DNA from 3 places in the Terriglobus sp. 2YAB30_2 genome. Region 3 is predicted to be linked to each of the others. Evidence: predicted binding sites of a transcription regulator. Region 3 holds the regulator's gene; each other region holds the start of a gene.
The links. Region 3 encodes LexA, which represses DNA repair genes until DNA is damaged. Its sites were predicted from a motif close to CANTTCGCTTTTTATTCGC; they were not measured.
Positions count from the first base shown of each region.

Region 1: AB4Y89_RS17555 (DNA polymerase Y family protein) is a predicted target of LexA. The motif match lies at 2,239-2,257, and genes of this name have one in related genera.
Region 2: dinB (DNA polymerase IV) is a predicted target of LexA. The motif match lies at 2,192-2,210, and genes of this name have one in related genera.

Region 1 is NZ_JBFRFJ010000012.1:82,399-88,436, forward strand. Features, by position in the region: gene AB4Y89_RS17550 (M23 family metallopeptidase) at 1-857, opposite strand, end outside; gene AB4Y89_RS17555 (DNA polymerase Y family protein) at 884-2,224, opposite strand; gene AB4Y89_RS17560 (cupin domain-containing protein) at 2,544-2,930, shown strand; gene AB4Y89_RS17565 (DUF6580 family putative transport protein) at 3,106-3,657, opposite strand; gene AB4Y89_RS17570 (hypothetical protein) at 3,761-4,639, opposite strand; gene AB4Y89_RS17575 (hypothetical protein) at 4,740-4,898, opposite strand; gene AB4Y89_RS17580 (hypothetical protein) at 4,960-5,118, opposite strand; gene AB4Y89_RS17585 (hypothetical protein) at 5,177-5,335, opposite strand; gene AB4Y89_RS17590 (hypothetical protein) at 5,394-5,552, opposite strand; gene AB4Y89_RS17595 (hypothetical protein) at 5,848-6,038, opposite strand, start outside.
Region 2 is NZ_JBFRFJ010000005.1:55,979-62,016, reverse strand. Features, by position in the region: gene AB4Y89_RS09560 (neutral/alkaline non-lysosomal ceramidase N-terminal domain-containing protein) at 1-1,069, shown strand, start outside; gene dinB (DNA polymerase IV) at 1,070-2,176, opposite strand; gene AB4Y89_RS09550 (low affinity iron permease family protein) at 2,343-2,798, shown strand; gene AB4Y89_RS09545 (TonB-dependent receptor domain-containing protein) at 2,857-6,038, opposite strand, start outside.
Region 3 is NZ_JBFRFJ010000002.1:26,687-32,724, reverse strand. Features, by position in the region: gene flgB (flagellar basal body rod protein FlgB) at 1-4, opposite strand, end outside; gene AB4Y89_RS02735 (sigma 54-interacting transcriptional regulator) at 194-1,408, opposite strand; gene AB4Y89_RS02730 (HAMP domain-containing histidine kinase) at 1,408-1,638, opposite strand; gene AB4Y89_RS02725 (response regulator transcription factor) at 1,644-2,405, opposite strand; gene lexA (transcriptional repressor LexA) at 2,651-3,253, shown strand; gene AB4Y89_RS02715 (efflux RND transporter periplasmic adaptor subunit) at 3,355-4,563, shown strand; gene AB4Y89_RS02710 (DUF4097 family beta strand repeat-containing protein) at 4,600-5,508, shown strand; gene AB4Y89_RS02705 (HAD family hydrolase) at 5,626-6,038, shown strand, end outside.

The DNA of each region.
Region 1 (6,038 bases), on a different contig from region 3:
TCCGGCAACTGCATCGCGAGCAACGCTGCGGGGCTCAGATTCTCACCACTCCAACGTAATGAAACATGAAGGTGTGGCCCTGTGACGCGTCCTGTCGCTCCGGAGAGGCCGAGTAGCTGGCCTTTCCTCACCATCGCTCCTGCCTTCACCTGCAGGCGCGAGAAGTGCATGTAGATGCTGAAGAGCCGATTGCCGTGATCGATGATGACGCAGTTGCCTTCCAGAAACATGCGTTGTGCCAGCACGACGCGGCCTGCGTTCAGCGCATGGACAGGAGTGCCGGGGCGTGCGGGAAAGTCTGATCCTCGATGGATGCTGATTTTCTTGCCGTTGAAGACGCGGTTGTCGCCGAAGTTGTCGAAGACCCTGGAGGCAACCGGAGCGGCAAAGCTGCCGGACCACAACGGTTGCGAGGCAGAGCTTGCAAAGGCACGCTTCTTTGCCGCCGCATCTCGCTCCATCTGCCGTTGCGCTGCGGGACTGGGCGCAATGAAGGCCTTCGCAACAGAGAGTGTGCTGGAGTGGAAGTTCGCTGCGGCTACCTGTAGCTCCTGCGTTGTGTTCAACGCTGCACCACCCGCATAGGTGCCACTGATCGCGAAGGGATACGATGCCGGCTCCTGTTCGACATCGGCTCCGGCGATGGCGTACCAGGTGCGGCTATCGATCGCAGGAAAGAAACCAAGCTCTTTGCCAAGCCAGGTGGCTGTGACGCGTGTTGCGGGGCGATCGAGCGTGAGTGTGAACAGTACCGGCGAACCCTGTTCGATGTGTTGCGGCTGCCAGGTTAGTGTCTGCGCGTTGAGCGCGGAGGCGGCAAGTGTCATCAGAATGACGAGCAGGCGATACCGGGTCATATCTCTACTGTGCACGAGACGATGATCTACATCCACTCGCTTCCGTATTGCACCGGAATCTGGGTGAAGGCGATGCGTGTCGGTGCGGAGTCGCGGGCCGACATCATGCCGGCCAGATGCACGGTGGTGTGGCCGTGTTTCAGGTTGATCTGATCGATAGCTGTGGAGAGCTGGGAGCGCCGGTCCTGATCGGCAAATAGGCCGGGATTGTGGTGGGACTCCGGCAGCAGGCGGCCCAGCGTGACACCGACGAAGAATGGCTTTTCGAAGTCGGGTCCCTGCGGCCGCTTCTGCCAGAGCTTCTGCAGGACTTCCAGTAGCGTGAGCGTATCCTGCGCATCCGGGAAGCGGGCCTCCATTCCCCAGCCGGTATGTTTCAGACCGGAGAAATGTTGTTTTGACCGCAGGCGCTCTGCCTGTTCACGGTTCAATGCAAAACGGACGTGGAGCGCCATGGAGCCGGCATAGAACTTCTCCATGCGCAGACGCATGGCGGCTTTATGCAGCAGCTTGTGGGCGACCGCCCAGGATCCGGGGATGGTGCGATGTTCCGGCGCAAGAACGTGAGAGTGGCCGAGAGACTTCTGGATTTCGCTCGGCACGGGCGCCCCGTCGTCGCCAGTGACGTGGCCGCGAAGCCAGTGATAAAGGCGGTCTCCCCATACAGAGTCCCAGAGCTTATGCATTCCGTGCCGATCCAGCGCCAGGAGTTGCGGCATGGTGTGGATACCCTGCGCATTTAACCGAGCCTCGGTGCGCGCACCCACACCGGGAAGGTCACGCAGGTCCAGGTGCGCGATGGCGCGCGGCAGCTGCGAGGGGAGCAGGCCGATCAGGCCATCGGGCTTCTGCATGTCGCTGGCGATCTTTGCCAGGTAGCGGTTCGGCGCCATGCCGATGGAGCAGCGCAGCACCTCGCCGACATCCTGATAGATCGCCTGCTTGATGTCGTATGCGATGCGACGCGCATTCTCCGGCAACTGTTCGCGGCCCATCAACTGACAGACCATCTCATCGATAGAAGGTGTATGCGAGACGGGACATACGCGTTCCACCGCTTCCGCAATGGCGTGGGAGAACTTCGCGTACTCGGTGTGACTACCTTCGACGAGGATGATGCCGGGGCACTTCAGCTTGGCCTCGCCGACAATGGTGCCGGTCTTGATGCCGAAGGCCTTGGCCTCATAACTGGCGGCGATGCAGGCGGTGGTATCGGAGTTGGTGGGAACAACGGCGAGCGGGCGGTTGCGGTACTCCGGATGAAGCTGCTGCTCGACCGAGGCGAAGAAGGAGTTGAGATCGATGTGCAGAAAGACGAACCGGTCCTCCGGTATGCGGAACTCGCCGGATTGGGGCGTGGCCGACATGGCAGAAACTGATTATATTCTCCTTTTCTTCGCTGGAATTGTGGATGGATAGACGGCACACTCAAGGGTCTGTCATCTAATTCCTGCCGTCAGCGCCGGGAGCAGATTTTTTTGAGATCGAGGAGCGAGGAGAGAAACTGTAGCTGATCTACTGGAACGACGAGCGACGAAGAGATCGGGAAAATCTGCCCGGCCCTTCGGGTTGCGGCGCAAATTCGCCCATACTTCGTTGTCGGCCTCGGCAGTGGGAACGCCACAGTCTTCGGCCTCCGTCTCGTATGAACAAATTTGCGCTCGCAACGCTGACGACAGGAATTGGATGACAGACCCTAAGTCCATGAACGATTTTGGAAGCGACCCGACGACGGTCATCAGCCGCCAGAGCGCCGAGCATTATCTCTGGGGCAAGCAGTGTGACGGCTGGCATCTGGTGAAACAGGATGGCCTGAGTGTCATTGAAGAACGTATGCCGCCGGGCACCAGCGAGGTGCGGCATCATCATGTGCGCTCACGCCAGTTTGCTTATGTGCTGGAGGGCGAGCTGACGATGGAGGTCGAGCACCACGACTTCACGGTTCGTGCCGGCGAGGGGGTTGAGATCCATCCAGGACAGAGCCATCAGGCGATGAATCGCAGTGGGGGAGATCTGCGCTTCCTGATGATCAGCCAGCCGCCGAGTCACGGCGACCGTATCGACGAGGTGTAGTTTTCGGGCCGCTTTGCCCTCAGGGGCTGAAGTCCGTGAATCGTGGCGCCTCTGACAGGACGGCGGCTGAAGCCGTCCCCGTAAGAAGACATTCGCACCTACGATGCGAAATGGCTGCGCCGATGCAAATACAAAAGCCTCGCCGACGCGAGGGCTTTTGTAGTGTGTGTCGATCTTAGTGGGCCAGGTGGCTGTCGCTGGCGGTTTCGTGGGCGGCGGTCATCTGGCGGACCAGAGCCGGCAGGCCGAAGAGCGCACCGGCGATCAGGCCGGTCGCGATGAGGTCATTGCGGTAGAAGGGAATCGCTGCAACGTAGCAAGTGGCGAGTCCGCTCAGGCTCTTGGCATACATGTTCGACCATGCCCAGACAAAGAAGTTTGAGATCACGAAGAAGCTGGTGGCCGAGGCCAGTACAGCTCCGGTGACGCGCAGGAAGCTCTGCTTTTTTGCTAGCGTCGCGTTCGCCATCAGGCAGACACCCGCGTACCAGGCCCAGGTGGGCAGGTAGTGCGAAGCGTGGAACGCGTAACCGTAGGCATAGACGGTCAGGTAGTAATCGGTCGCCATCAGGGCAAGCGTTGCAACGATGGCGTGCCACCGGTTGCGCTTTGCGCCGAAGTAGAGCAAGCCGCCGCCGACGGCAGTAAAGCCAATACCCGCGGAGTGAGTCAGGTGCGGCAGAAGGCGGCTGAAGACCGCGACGAAGAGTACCAGATACGCTGTCATAGTGAGATGTCCCTAACAGTGTAATTCTGTTCCTATCGCAGAGAGCGGTCAAGCAAAAGGGCCGTCCGGAGACGACCCTTTTACAATTTTCAACCGGAATGGGTTAGTTGAGCGCAGCGACCGGAACTGTCTTCTCAGCGGCGCGGCGCATGATCTCCAGCTCCGCGGGAGCAAAGAGGTCGGGTGAGCTGCTGCCTACGACGACATAGCCGGGGTCATGCCCCAGAGCCAGCGAAACCTGATTCCATTTGAGGAACGGAGAGGTCGTCGGCAGCACGATCATGCGGCGCTGCGGCTCGGGGATGAAGAAGTACGCGGCCCAGATGGCGAATGCCGCACTGATGGCTAATCCACGGATCACGCTGATGGTCGTGTACATGCTGGTCTGGTTGGTGAGCCAGGCGGCGTTTACCAGCTCGACAGTAGACAGGATGCCCAGGCCAAGGCTGACACCGAAGATACGGCTGCGGTGAGACAGGCCCATCGGACGGATGGCGAAGCAGACGAAGAGCAGCAGGCACAGAGTCAGGATGCTCTGGGTGCGCTGCAACTGGTTGGCTGCATTGATGATGAACTTGGTGCTGGTCATGTGCGGGCCAAAGGCCATGCCGATAGCGACTGCTATGGAGATTGCCGCTGCCCAGCGGAAGACCAGAAGGCCGAGCGACTGCAGGCCCTTCAACGGCTCCATCGCGAGCTTGAAGATGCTATAGATCACCAGGATGGACAGAATCGCCTCGAGTGCGTAGGCAGTCCAGTAGGTGTAGAAGTAGATCGGATACGCGATGTGTTTATCCACGCCCTTCGCCAAAAGGGCGAAGATCAGCAGCGCAACGCTATCTGCAATCACTTTGGTGGAAAGCAGGAGAAACAGGCTGAAGAACGCCCGCACCTGCTTCGCGCGGAACAGAGCGCCGAGTGTAATTAGGCAGAGAATCGGATCAACGTATTCCAGAAGCTCAATAACCGATTTTGCGTTCATGAACAGGCTCCTGCAGCTACCGGGACTTTAACTGTACCCCAGCTACTGGAGCTGATCAATGAATTTCGCCTGCAACTTTTGGACTACATCCCACTTTGGATTACATCCCACAAGCGTTCGGGTCGTCGGGCGGGCAAGCGGGGATCGGCACAATGCTGGTGGCGCGGGCAGGCTTCACGTCGGTGGTGCGGGTGTGGGCGGAAGCGACGGCTCCGGTCAGGGCAAGGGCAACAGCGAAAGTACGGATAGCGGTCTTCATGGTGTTTCTCCTGGGAAATCTCAGAAATTCAGGTGTAGCTTTTGGTGCATCAACGCTGGCATTACATTCCGCAAGCGTTCGGGTCGTCGGGCGGGCAAGCGGGGATCGGCACAATGCTGGTGGCACGGACAGGCTTCACATCGGTGGTGCGGGTATGGGCGGAAGCAACGGCTCCGGTGAGGGCAAGGGCGACGGCGAGGGTACGGATGGCGGTCTTCATGGGGTCTCGGTTCTCCTGGGAGATTTCAAATTTCGGTTTCGCTGTATCAAAAGCGTGTTTACATTCCGCAAGCGTTCGGGTCGTCGGGCGGGCAAACCGGGATCGGCACGATGCTGGTGGCGCGGGAAGGCTTCACGTCGGCGGTGCGGGTGTGGGCGGAGGCAACGGCTCCGGTAAGAGCGAGAGCAACGGCGAGAGTACGGATAGCGATTTTCATGTTCTTAAGGCTCCGGGAATCAAATAACTTGTTGATAAAAAACAACGAATTGGATTTCTTACATGCCGCAGGCGTTCGGATCGTCGGGAGGGCAAACGGGGATTGGAACAATGCTGGTCGCGCGAGAAGGCTTCACATCGGAGGTACGGGTATGGGCGGAAGCAACGGCTCCGGTCAAAGCAAGGGCGACAGCGAGGGTGCGGATGGCAATTTTCATGGTGTTGAGAACCTCAATTTCGAGCTAAAAATTTTTCTGGACTTGCCAGATGTCGAGAGAGTATCGTGTGATTATCCCTAAGTCCAATAGAATCAATTACATGTGAAAGTATGAATGGATTTTGATTACCGAGGTAACTTTCGCGGGTGCTGGCTCTCGTTCTTGCAAGTCATAGGAAACAGGCAGGTTCCCGGGAAAAACGCGCGATTCTGTTTTGCGACTTCGTTTCGGGATACAGGGTTTAAAAGGGAAAAGCCGGCAGAGATGCCGGCTTTGATGGCTTTTGAGGCTCGCTCTAATCTACGACTTGCCATCCTGCCCCCGTCTGGGCCAGGGGAGTAGTTGCGGTCGCCTCACCGCTCAGATCCTTGGCCAGCTGTGGGAAGGCCGCTTTCAGGTCGTCCGACTTTGCCCATCCCGGAACATCTTTCATCTGATAGCGATATGTGACACCTGTCTGCCGAAAGCCGTCCTTCACGGCCGGGG
Region 2 (6,038 bases), on a different contig from region 3:
TACCAGTCTCTCCGGTGGATCGCCCTCGCCCGAGATCGTCACCGCAGGTATCGTCAAAGCCGTAACCGAAGCAAAGTTAAAGCTCGCTCCCGCTACGGTCGGCTATGCCCGCTCCACCGTTGATCTGAACATCAATCGCGATCTCTTCAACAGCAAGCTGGAATGGCGGCAGGAACCGAATCCGCAGGGCGTCTCCGATAAAACGCTCTCCGTCATTGAGTTCATCGGGCCCGACTACATCCCCATCGGCGTGTACATGAACTACGGGATGCATCCCATCAACTTCTATCTCTCCGGCGTCGTCAGCGCCGACTTTCCCGGCGAAGCTTCACGCGCCATCGAAGAACACTTCGACCATAAAACCGTTGCGATCTTTACCCAGGGAACCTCGGGCGATCAGAACCCGCTGCTGCGTGAAACCCAGCTCACCGCCTTCCGCCGAGACAACGCTCCGGGAACCGAGACCATCGGTGCACCTCCGCCGCCTCCGGCCCCGACACCCAACTTCAATCAGGCAAACGCCGTTGCGAATCTCAAAGCAGTTCCTGATCAGAATGTGTCGGCGTACCGCAAAGCAGTTGCCCGCACCGGAGCCAATGTCACCATGATGGGAGTTCTGCTCGCCGAGAAGACTCTCTATTTGATGCGGCACGAGATCAAGCCTGTCCCGGAGGCCCGCCTCTGGGGCGGTCAACAACTCATCTCCTGCCCAGGCCGCGACCGCACCGATATCGACAACCCCGTCCGCGAAAATGCCATGCCACCTTATAAAGACGGACCAGACGTCAGCATGACGGTAAGCCTGCTCCGCATCGGCGATATCTATATCACCGGAGTGGACGGCGAGGTTTACACCAACATCGGCCTCAAGCTGAAAGAGACCGCTCCGGTCAACAATCTCATCGTCTCCACACTGACCAACGGCAGGGCAAACTCCGGCTATATCTATTCGGACGATGCCTACAGCCATCTCTCCTTCCAGGTGATCGACTCCCGTCTCAAACCCGGCTGCGCCGAGAACAAGATTGTTCAGACAGCACTCGACCTGATGAAACAGGCAACCGAATAGTTACTCCTCGATCCCGGAGAACAGAGGAGACTCCACTTCCATCATTTCGTCCTGAAAGTTGCTGAGACCTACTCCAACCAGGCGATAGAGCTGTTGTGGCGGGAGCGCGACACGTTCGCATAATCGCAGTGCGATGCTCGTCACCTCTTCGCACGATGCCGGAGGTATCTGCGAGGTCAGGCTCCGGGTCAGAGTGTTGAACTCTTTGGTCTTCAGCTTCAAGACGACGGTCTTTGCCCCACGCACATTTTCCCGCGAGGCAATCCACACCTTCTCTGCCAGCCTGCGAATGTGCGCGTCGCACTCCGCCAGAGGAACATCGTCCGGAAAGGTGTCTTCAGCAGAGATCTGCTTGCGGACCCGGTTCGGCATGACAGGGTTGTGATCGATACCGCGAGAGAGCTCATACAGGCGCGCACCCCAGCGGCCGAAGTACGCCTCCAGCGTCGCGATCTCCATCGCATGAACGTCGCCGACGGTCTTCACTCCAAGCTCCGTCATCCGCGCCTCCGTCACTTTGCCTACGCCGGGAATTCGCCCGATCGGCAGTGAAAGCAGAAATGCCTGGACCTCATGCGGTTGAATCACGAAGAGTCCATCGGGCTTCTTCCAGTCGGAGGCAATCTTCGCCAGGAACTTATTCGGAGCAACCCCGGCTGAGGCCGTCAGATTCAGTTCTTCACGAATCTGACGCCGGATCGTTTTCGCCACCAATGTCGCTGTCGGCAGCCCCATCTTGTTCACCGTCACATCGAGATAGGCTTCATCCAGCGACAAGGGTTCAATCAGGTCGGTGTGACGCTGAAAAATCTCGCGCACCGCCGTCGAGACGGCCTTATAGCGAGTGAAGTCCGGCGGGATGAAGACCGCCTCCGGGCACAGACGCTCCGCATGCACCGCAGCCATCGCCGATCGCACACCGAATCGCCGCGCCTCATACGAAGCCGCGCACACTACCGACCGCTTGCCCTTCCACGCCACGACAACAGGCCGTCCACGTAATGAAGGATCGTCCCTCTGCTCCACCGAGGCATAGAACGCATCCATATCGACGTGCACGATCTTGCGCGTTCCCAGGGCCTCGATCGCGGATAAGTTCTCCGGCATCTCCGCTATTGTGACATTTTCGCCTTCTATTCGCTACTGACATCCTCAGTTTGAAGATCGAGGAGCTTGACGGCCGACAGTCGTGACGTCCTGTCAGTACCACCGCCAGCCAACCCGTACATACGTCTCTCACGTCTTTGCTTGTAGCTTTTGGTGGGAGCAGTGCATGTCGGTAGATCAGACAGTTCAAAAGGTAAACGCTGCCGTTCGCGAATCGACGAATGTTAAACCTTCAGCAACCGGCGATGCCTTTGGGCAGTTCTCGGCGAAGGCATCCGCTTGGGTGGGATCGAAATGGGCCTTTTTGGCGGCGGTACTCGTGATTGCCGGTTGGGCGGCCACCGGTCCCCTCTTCCACTACTCCGACACCTGGCAGCTCGTCATCAATACCGGCACAACGATCGTCACCTTCATCATGGTTTTCCTGATTCAAAATACACAGAATCGCGACGCGAGAGCCATCAATCTCAAGCTCGATGAATTGATCCATTCCATCGACAAAGCCGAAAACGAGATGATGGATATTGAATCACTCAGCGATGACGAGCTGAGTGAACTGCATAAGCGGTACGAGACGATTCGCGCCGAATGCATGACCCGCGCTCAACGGGCAAAATCATAAAAATGAGTGCAGCGGACTGCCCATGAAGGCCGTCCGCTGCATTGAGAGTATAGAGAGTTTAGAAGGTCAACCGGCCGGAGAACTGGAAGGCTCGGGAATCCGCGCTGGCGAAGTTCAACGTACCGAAGGTCGAGCTGTTGACGTTTACACCAATCTGGCTGTTCGCAGCATTATTGCCGAAGGTCGTGTGATTGGTGACATTCTGGCAATCGACTCCAAAGATGAATTTCACCCGATCATTGAAGTCAAACGTGCGACGAACATTTGAGGTGAGACGGTAGATGCTGGGACCACGGAGGCCGTAGGCTCCGACGCGAGTCAGGTTTCCAATCTTCGCGTTTCCAGCGTTGCAGAACGCACCGTTCGACGAAGCGCAGGCAATACTGCCGGCGCCCACACCTGAGTTCGTGGTGGAGATGTAGCCGTTCAAATAGGACTTGGTTCCCAGCGTCGCCGCCGTCACGCCCTTACCCCAACCATCGCTGGTGCGTACTGACCCACTGAATGCCGGGTTGTAGTCGGGCATGCAGGTACCCTGGCCGATATTCTGTTGCGTATTGCAGGAACCAACAATTGGCAACGCGATACCGGAGGAGTACTGGAAGATATCTCCCGTCTGCCATCCGCCAAGCAGTGCCCGAACCAAGAAGTTATTCCCACCGATCTTGCCTTTACCGAACGGCAACTCATAAACACCGAAGACGCTCAGGTTCTGCGGTTGTGAATTGATCGAGAGTGAGCGATCGATCGCGTTCTGCTTCCACGCCTTGCCCGTCGATGTCACTGCGGCAGGAAGATCCCAACCGGATCGGGCGGTTCCGGCATCGTCAATATTCTTCGAGTAGGTGTAGTTCACATTCAACGTCAGACCGTGTGCCGCGCGATGACTCACACTGAGCTGAAAGGCATGATAGTTGGCATTCGCTACATTGCCCCAAGGGTCCGAGGTACCGGAATACTGCGGCATCCAGGTGAGCATATGAGCGATGGTTGCATTGGAGTTGACTGCCGCTGCAGCGGTATATCCGGAGTATGGCGCCGCCAGGGCTACACCACTACGGGTCTGTGCTAATGCAAGATTTGCTGTCGTTGCAGGCAGGTTGAGGCAGGAGTTGAAAGCAGTTGTCCCTGGTGTCTGGCTGCAGTCCGCCGCGCCGACCGAGGCGAGATACGATGCCGGCACCTGGCCTGATTGCAGACCACGAATATTGCTGGCGCCCGCCAGGAAGTGGCTCTGGCTGCCGACGTAGTTCGCAGTAACGGTGATGCTTGAGGTAATCTCCCGCTGCAGACCGAAGTTCCAGAAGTTGAAGACGGGAGCACGTCCTCCCAGATACCTATCCGGATAAGAGATACCGCTGCCGTTGCCCGCTGAGGTGCCCGAAGCACCATTGCAAGGTGTGAAGTTCTGTCCCGAACAAACGTAATACCCCGTGCCCAGGGTCTGGCTCGTCGCCGTAATCGTTGCGGGAGCGGGAAGAACATATCCCTGTCCACCCCAGTTTGAGTTGGCGCGATTGAGATAGAAGGCCGGCCCGGCAGTGCTATCCGTAAGCGAGACCGCGGAGGTGAAACCGAGCTGGCCCGTTCCGGTGCCAGCGCCACCGGCTCCACCGGTACCGCCTGCATGGGAGTACAGTAGGCCGAAGCCTCCACGCACTACGGTCTTGTCATTGATCGTCCATGCCAGACCGAAGCGCGGTCCGAAGTTCGTTTTATGTGTATCTACGGGCGTGCTGCAGTTGCAGCTCACAGGCAATCCGCCCGCACGGTTTCCCGCGAACTGCAGTGCTCCCATATTTCCCGTGACGGGGTTCTGGATATTCGGATTCAGGAACGACCAACGGTCCATTACCTCGCGGTAGGTGGGCAGATAGTCATACCGCAGACCGATATTGAGCGTAAGATCTTTGCGAATTCTCCAGTCATCTTGTCCATAGGCCGCCCAGGGATGGAAACGTCCGCCCACAACACTGAAGGCCTGTTGCGTGATTGAGGAGCTTCCCACCGCACCGATCATGAAGCTGGAGTAGGAGTATCCCGTATTTGTCGCATAGCTGCTGCCCGACAGATTTGCCGTCTCATTTGTGCTCCAGTTCAGTGTCATCGGTTGAGAAGCTCCGTCCGCAACGCTGGAGTTGTTCTCAAGCCACTGATACTGGAAACCGAAGTTGAAGGAGTGTGCGCTGTGCAACCAGGACAGGTTGTCCTTGAGGGTATAGGTCTCCGAGACATTCGTCGTCGTCGGTGTATTGCCTACCCACGCGGCCGGCGCATTGGTGCCGGCGAAGCTGGTGTTTGGGAAGTTCTCCGAGGCCTGGCCTGCCGGCAGGCCACTGATCCCTGCAGCCGTCGCGGAATAGAGTGGGTTCCCCTGAGTGATATTGCGTACAGGAGGGCCACCGAAGTTCATGAAGCCATACTTGAACTGATTCACCAAGTTGCCGGTAATGACGTAGTTGTCCTCAAGCGAGGCCCAGTGCCCGGCAACGGTCGACATAGTGGTGGCCAGATAAGGAACTGGTAGATTCGCAGTGGTGGAGGTGTATGGAACCGCATGCCGGTTACCGCCAGTAACCACCATGATCAGCGTTTGCTTCGGAGAAACAATGTAATCAATACGCCCTGAGTACATCCAGTTGTCATACCCCGCAGGGACACCTCCGAGATAGTTATTGGTAATGGTGCCCGTCGTATCAACAGTGGGAGCGGGCAGATACTTCTGCATGAATTGTGTGATGGGCGAAAGCTGGCTGGCCGGAATAATGTTCGCCCCGCCAGGTGTGACGAGCACCGGATTTCCCGCGGCTCCATTCGCGGTTCCTGGGCCATACCCGTACTGATACCGGCAGGGTCCACTCGTGCTGTGCGCGGTGCAGCTTGCCTGCGTCGTCGGATCGTAAACAGGATAGTTAACTCCGGCAGTGTTGCCTTTGCCGCCTGTAGCGGCATTTGCAGCCAGCAGTTCCTGAAAGTTGCCCTGGCGCATCAACGTGGTCGGAATCGTGCTCGCGCTGGGATTTACTCCCTGGCTGGAATGGAACTTGTCATACGTGGCAAAGAAGAACAACTTGTCATGGCCATCGATGAGATGCGGAATCTTGATGGGACCACCCACTGCAAAGCCTGTCTCAACCTGATGCTCCGGCGTCTTCGGCCCATCCACCTTCGTGGCAACTCCATTCACCACGACAGTCTGCTGGTTACCAGGAGATCCTGGCTTGGTGCTGAAGGTCCAGG
Region 3 (6,038 bases):
GCATCAGACACCCTCTCCCTCAAGCAATTGAGCTTATCGCCGATAGAGAGTGCAGGTTTGTCTCCATTCTTCAGGCAGACATCTAAGAGGGCTCTCAGCCTCAATCATTAGAGCGAAACAAGAAACCGGGCTTTCGCCCGGTCTTGAAGTAAGTGCGCTCGTAAGATTAATCTCTGGAACGGATGACAATGCCCTATGCCCGTTTGCGGCGGAGGATAACTTCCGTCATTCCGATCTCCGGACGGTCTTCCGCCAGGATGGCCGCTCGCTCCAGAACATGTCCTAATTCGCGGACATTTCCCGGCCAGTCATACCCCCGGAAGACCTCCAGAGCCGACTGGGAGAGGCGCTTCTGCGGCATCGTTTCGCCAAGCTTATTGAGGATATGTGTCGCCAACAGCGGGATGTCCTCCGCCCGCTCGCGCAATGCCGGAATGACCACAGGAAAAACTGCCAGCCGATGGTAAAGATCCAGGCGGAAGGTCCGCTCCTGGCTCAGCCGTTCCAGGTCGCGGTGGGTTGCAGCGATCACACGCACGTCTACCCGAACGGTCTCGTTGTCGCCGACCCGCTGCAGTTCCCCGTTCTCCAGAAAGCGCAACATCTTGGCTTGCAATGGCAGCGGCATCTCACCAATTTCGTCCAGAAACAGGGTGCCGCCGTTCGCCGCCTCAATACGGCCGGTGCGTGACTGCACTGCACCGGTAAAGGCGCCGCGGGTATGCCCAAAAAGTTCTGCCTCCAACAGCGCCTCCGGAATGGCGGCGCAGTTCAAGGTCACAAAGGGCTTCTGGGCGCGAGAACTGAGCCGGTGTATCGCCCTTGAAACCACCTCTTTGCCTGTCCCCGTCTCTCCTTCAATCAAGACGGTCGTATCGCGGGGAGCCACGAGACGGACCATGCGAGCCAGTTCTCGCATACCCGAGCTATTACCGATCATTCCCGGTAATAAGGCCGCGTCCACAGGAAGCTCGGCGGGAACAATCGCGGGGACGGACGCCGCAGGCTCGCGCTCGACGTTTGCAGACGCCGGCTCCGGCGCCCCCCCCATATCTTCTTCTGCTGCACGCAGGACATGCAGCAACTCGTGGCGCCGTGGGCTTCGCGGTCCGTCTCCCACCGGTACACCATCGGCGCGCAGGATATCGACCGATGGAAATGCCTGCCGCACCCAGGAAATAAATCCATCAACTTCCAGATCCGGCAACCAGTTATCGACAATAAGCGCTTCCGGAATACGCTGTTCCATGCTCGCCATGGCCTCGGCGCCACCGGAAGCGGCCTCTACCTGCCAGCGCAGGCCCTCAAGCGAAGTAACCCATCGAAAACGCCGGTCTCCGTCTGCGCTAACCACAACGGCATGGCGAACGGATACCGATCCGTTCGCCACCCTGGTTTCAAATGGCATTATTTTAGGTCCCCTGGCCCGTCTTGCATTGCTTCTCGAAGCTGCTGCCGCATCCGCATTGCGATGCCGTTTAAGCGCTCGCATTCCGTCAGACTGTCGGCTATGGCGCGACGCATACCCTCCTCGTCGCCCTCCATCTCTGCCAACTCTAAACGGCACTGCAGCGCCGTCAGCGGTTGGCACAGGTCATGCAGCATCACGCTCAGTTCCTGTACCTGTTCACGATCCATAATTGTCACGCGTGTCGCAACATCCGTGTTGTACTACCGGCGGCTACGCTCTGTGAACCTGATTTTTCCGGCATACCGCCGAGGAATGGCACATTCCGTAACCGATAACCCTCGCCTCGAACCGTTTCAATCAACGCGGCGCCATCTGACACTCCCTGCACGGTCAGCTTCCGGCGGAGGTAGTTGATGTATACGTCCACAACATTAGTGCCAGTATGGGATGTCGTCCGCCATACACCCTTCAAAAGCTGAGCACGAGAGACGGCTTTCCCCTTATGAAGCAGGAGGTACTCGAGCAGAGCATATTCCTTTGAGGTCAACTCGACTTCCACGTCGGCTACATGCACCTGACGGAGCATACGGTTAACTTCCAGGACACCGTACTTCAGAAGCTGATCCGGTGCGTGCTTTTTCCGGCGCATCACGGCGCGGCAGCGCGCTGTTAATTCATGAAAGCTGAATGGTTTGAGCAGATAGTCGTCGGCTCCGAGATCCAGACAGCGCACCCGCTCTTCGACCTGAGTCCGGCCCGTCAGTACAAGCACGGAGGTGTGGGGCAGCCTGCGGTGTACTTCCTCAAGCAGTTGAGCTCCATCCATTTTGGGCAAACTCAGATCCAGAACGACAAGCTCCGGATTCTCTTCCATTGCGTGACGGAGTGCGGCTTCTCCATCCTGTAACCACTCGACTTGATGACCTTCTTTTTCGAGTCCCTTCTTCAACAACATTCCAAGGGCTTTATCGTCTTCCACCAGCAGAATTCCCATTTGTTTCTCCAATTCACTGACTAACCTAGCGAAAAGCTGTAAGTTCCGACTCTTGCGTTCGTTCACGTCTTTGCAGATAAGACTTATGTACCTACCTTGATTCGTGCACAGGGGTAACCGCAAGCCTGCGTTACCAGGACTTTTTGGCCGCAGCCCCAAAACGGGAATCTAAAGAGGAACTTAGCCAGTTACCCCCTAACGTCTTCCCTGTTGCGATTCGCCTTTTATTCGCTAAAATGTCAGACATGGCAATTACCCGGCGGCAAAAGGACGTTCTCGACTTCCTCACCTCATTCACGCAGCGTTGCGGATATTCCCCTTCGTATGAGGAGATCGCCAGCGGCCTTGGCGTCAATTCGCTTGCCACCGTTCACAAGCACATCACGAACCTGCAGAACAAAGGTTTGTTGCAGCGTGCGCACAATCGGAGCCGCTCGATCGATGTTCTGCCGGCACGTTCTTCCAAGAAAGGGACCGACCGCCTGCCTCTGCTAGGCCGCATTGCCGCGGGACGACCGGTGGAAGCCGTCGAGACGGCTGAGACCATCTCGCTCAGCGATATTCTCGGCAACCGGGAGGTCTTCGCTCTCGAGGTCCGTGGCGATTCCATGCGGGATGAACATATCGTCTCCGGCGACTATGTTTTGGTTGAGCGCACCCGCACCGCCCGGGAGGGCGAAATTGTCGTCGCCCTGGTGGATGGCACGGATGCCACACTAAAGCGGTTTTACCGGGAAGGCAGCATGATTCGTCTGCAGCCTTCAAACTCCGAGATGGCGCCGATCTTCGCCCCGGCAGCCGCGGTAACGATCCAGGGAAAGGTCCTGGGGGTCTTGCGGAAGTATTAATTGCAAAGCAACAACTTCGGCTTACCTAATTTTCAGGGAACCAACCTCCTATCTCGCGCGTACTCCCTTCCGTAACCACCCACCGGAGGATCAGGAGTACCATGGCCGCACCCCGCAAATCCAAGCGCAAACTGTATATCTGGGGCGGCATCGCCGTCGTCGTCCTGGCCGCCGGCCTAACGTTTGCCATCAAGGCCTCCGGTTCCAGCTCGAAGATTGATGCTTCCCAGTTGTCGAAGGTTGAACGCGGCGACATCGCTCGCTCTGTAGTTGCCACCGGTAAGGTTCAGCCCATCGTCAAAGTCGAGGTCAAATCCAAGGCATCCGGCATCGTCACCAGGCTTTTTGCCGATATCAACCAGCCGGTCAAGGTGGGCCAGCCCCTTGCCCAGCTTGACCAGCAGGAACTTCTCGATCAGGTTGCCGCCCAGAAGGCGCAACTGACCGCCGCAGAGTCCAATGCCCGGGCCGCCGCCGCTGCAATCGAGTTCGACAAGGTAAACGCCCAGGCCCCCGATCTGCCCAACTTCAAAAACACCTATGAACGGGCTCTGGCGATGTCGAAGCAGGGCGTTGTCAGCCAGCAGGCGCTGGACGACGCACAGCAGAAGTACGCTGCCGCCGCCAATGCGCGCGATAAGGCCCTCGCCCAGATCACGGTTGACACCGCCAAATTGCACCAGGCGGAGGCACAGGTTGCGCAGGCGCAGGCATCGCTCAAACAGCTTGAAGAACAGCTTAGCTACACCAACATCGTCTCCCCGATCGACGGCATGATCCTCTCCCGGGACGTAGAGCTGGGCAATGCCGTCAGCTCCATTCTTGTGATGGGGTCCACCGCAACCCTGGTCATGACCCTCGGCGACACAACCCAGGTTTATGTACAGGGCAAGGTCGATGAGAGCGATATCGGCAAGGTTTACCTGGGTCAGCCGGCCCGCATCCGCGTGGAGAGCTTCAAGGACAAAGTCTTCAACGGCAAGGTCACCAAGATTGCTCCGTTGGGTGTCGAGAAGGACAACGTTACGACCTTCGAAGTACGGGTATCGATCGACAATCCCGGCGGCGAGTTGAAGGCCAATATGACCGCGAACGCCGAGGTCATCCTCGAAGAGCACAAGAATGTGCTTACCGTCCCGGAGCAGGCTGTTATCTACGATAAGCAGCGTAACGCCAGCATTGAGATTCCGGATTCCAAGGCAGAGAAGGGCCGCCGGAAAGTCCCCGTAAAAGTAGGCATCTCCAACGGCACAAGGACCGAGCTTCTGAGCGGTCTTAACCAGAACGACCAGGTCATTCTGCAGCAGTAAACTGCGTTTTATCGTGAAACCATAGAGGGAACAACCATGAAGATCCTTCGTACTCTACTTACCGCAACCGCACTCGCAGCCGTCGCCGTACTCGCCACGGCTGAGGACTTTTCCCGTACCCTCACTGTCTCCGGGTCGACCAATGTCAGCGTTTCCACTGGTTCCGGATACGTCAAGGTCGTTCCCGGCTCGAACTCGGAGGTTCGAATCGTCGGCCACGTTCGAGCCGGATCCGGAGGATGGTTCGCCGGTAATGCCGACGAACGCATCCGTCAGATTGTTGCCAACCCGCCCATTGTTCAGTCGGGTTCCAGCGTTACGATCGGTCAGACTCAGGGTAACAACGATCTTTATCGCAATATCGTCATCGACTACGACATCAACGTTCCAACCGCGACAACTCTCCGGGCCAACTCCGGCTCCGGTTCCGTCATGATCGGCGGAATCATGGGTGCAGTTACCGCTAATACCGGTTCCGGTGACGTTCAAGTCTCAAATATTGGCTCAGACGCGAAGTTGGAAACCGGATCGGGATCGATCCGCGCCGACGGAATTCATGGTTCAGCGACGCTTCAGACGGGCTCTGGCGACATTGAGCTTCGCCAGTCGGCCACCGGCGACGTACGCGCCCAAACGGGATCCGGCTCCCTCCGGATCCACGGTTTCAATGGGGGTCTGCGAGCCGGAACCGGATCCGGAGATATCGAAATTGACGGCACACCATCTTCTGATTGGAAGCTCGAGACCGGATCAGGTTCGGTTCGGCTTACCGTGGGGAACGCCAAGTTTTCCCTTAATGCATCCACCGGTTCCGGAACGGTGCACGTAGCGCAGCCCATCCTGATGCAGGGCACGCTCAATCGCCACCATGTCCTTGGCGCCGTCAACGGCGGCGGACCTGTGATCAAAGCTGAAACCGGATCGGGAGACATCGAAATCCGCTAACAGGTTTAACTTCCTTACCGCGGCGGAGAGTGCAGACTCCGCCGCTCTTTTTTTGAGCCGGGCCAGGGCGCCCGAGGCTTGCGCTGCACCTTCCACACCTTGCACACTCTAGAGAGAATGGCTCTACCGCCCTCGTCCGACCTTCGTCTCCTCGTCTTCGATCTCGACGGAACCCTCATCGACTCCCGGCAGGACCTCACCAATTCCGTCAACGCAATGCTGCGTCATCTGGGGAAGCCGGCTCTGCCGGACGCCGTCATTACCACCTATATCGGCGACGGAGCATCCATGCTGGTACGCCGCGCGCTCGGCGACCCGGAGGGGGATCTACACGACGAAGAGTATGTGCAACAGGCCCTGACCTTCTTTCTGGACTACTATCGGGTGCACAAACTCGACTTCACCCGCGTCTATGACGGTGTGCTCCAATCACTTGAAGCCATCCGTATGGCTCATCCTCATCTGAAGATGGCCATACTTACGAACAAACCCGTCAATCCGTCCCGTGAAATTAGCCGTGCTTTGGGTTT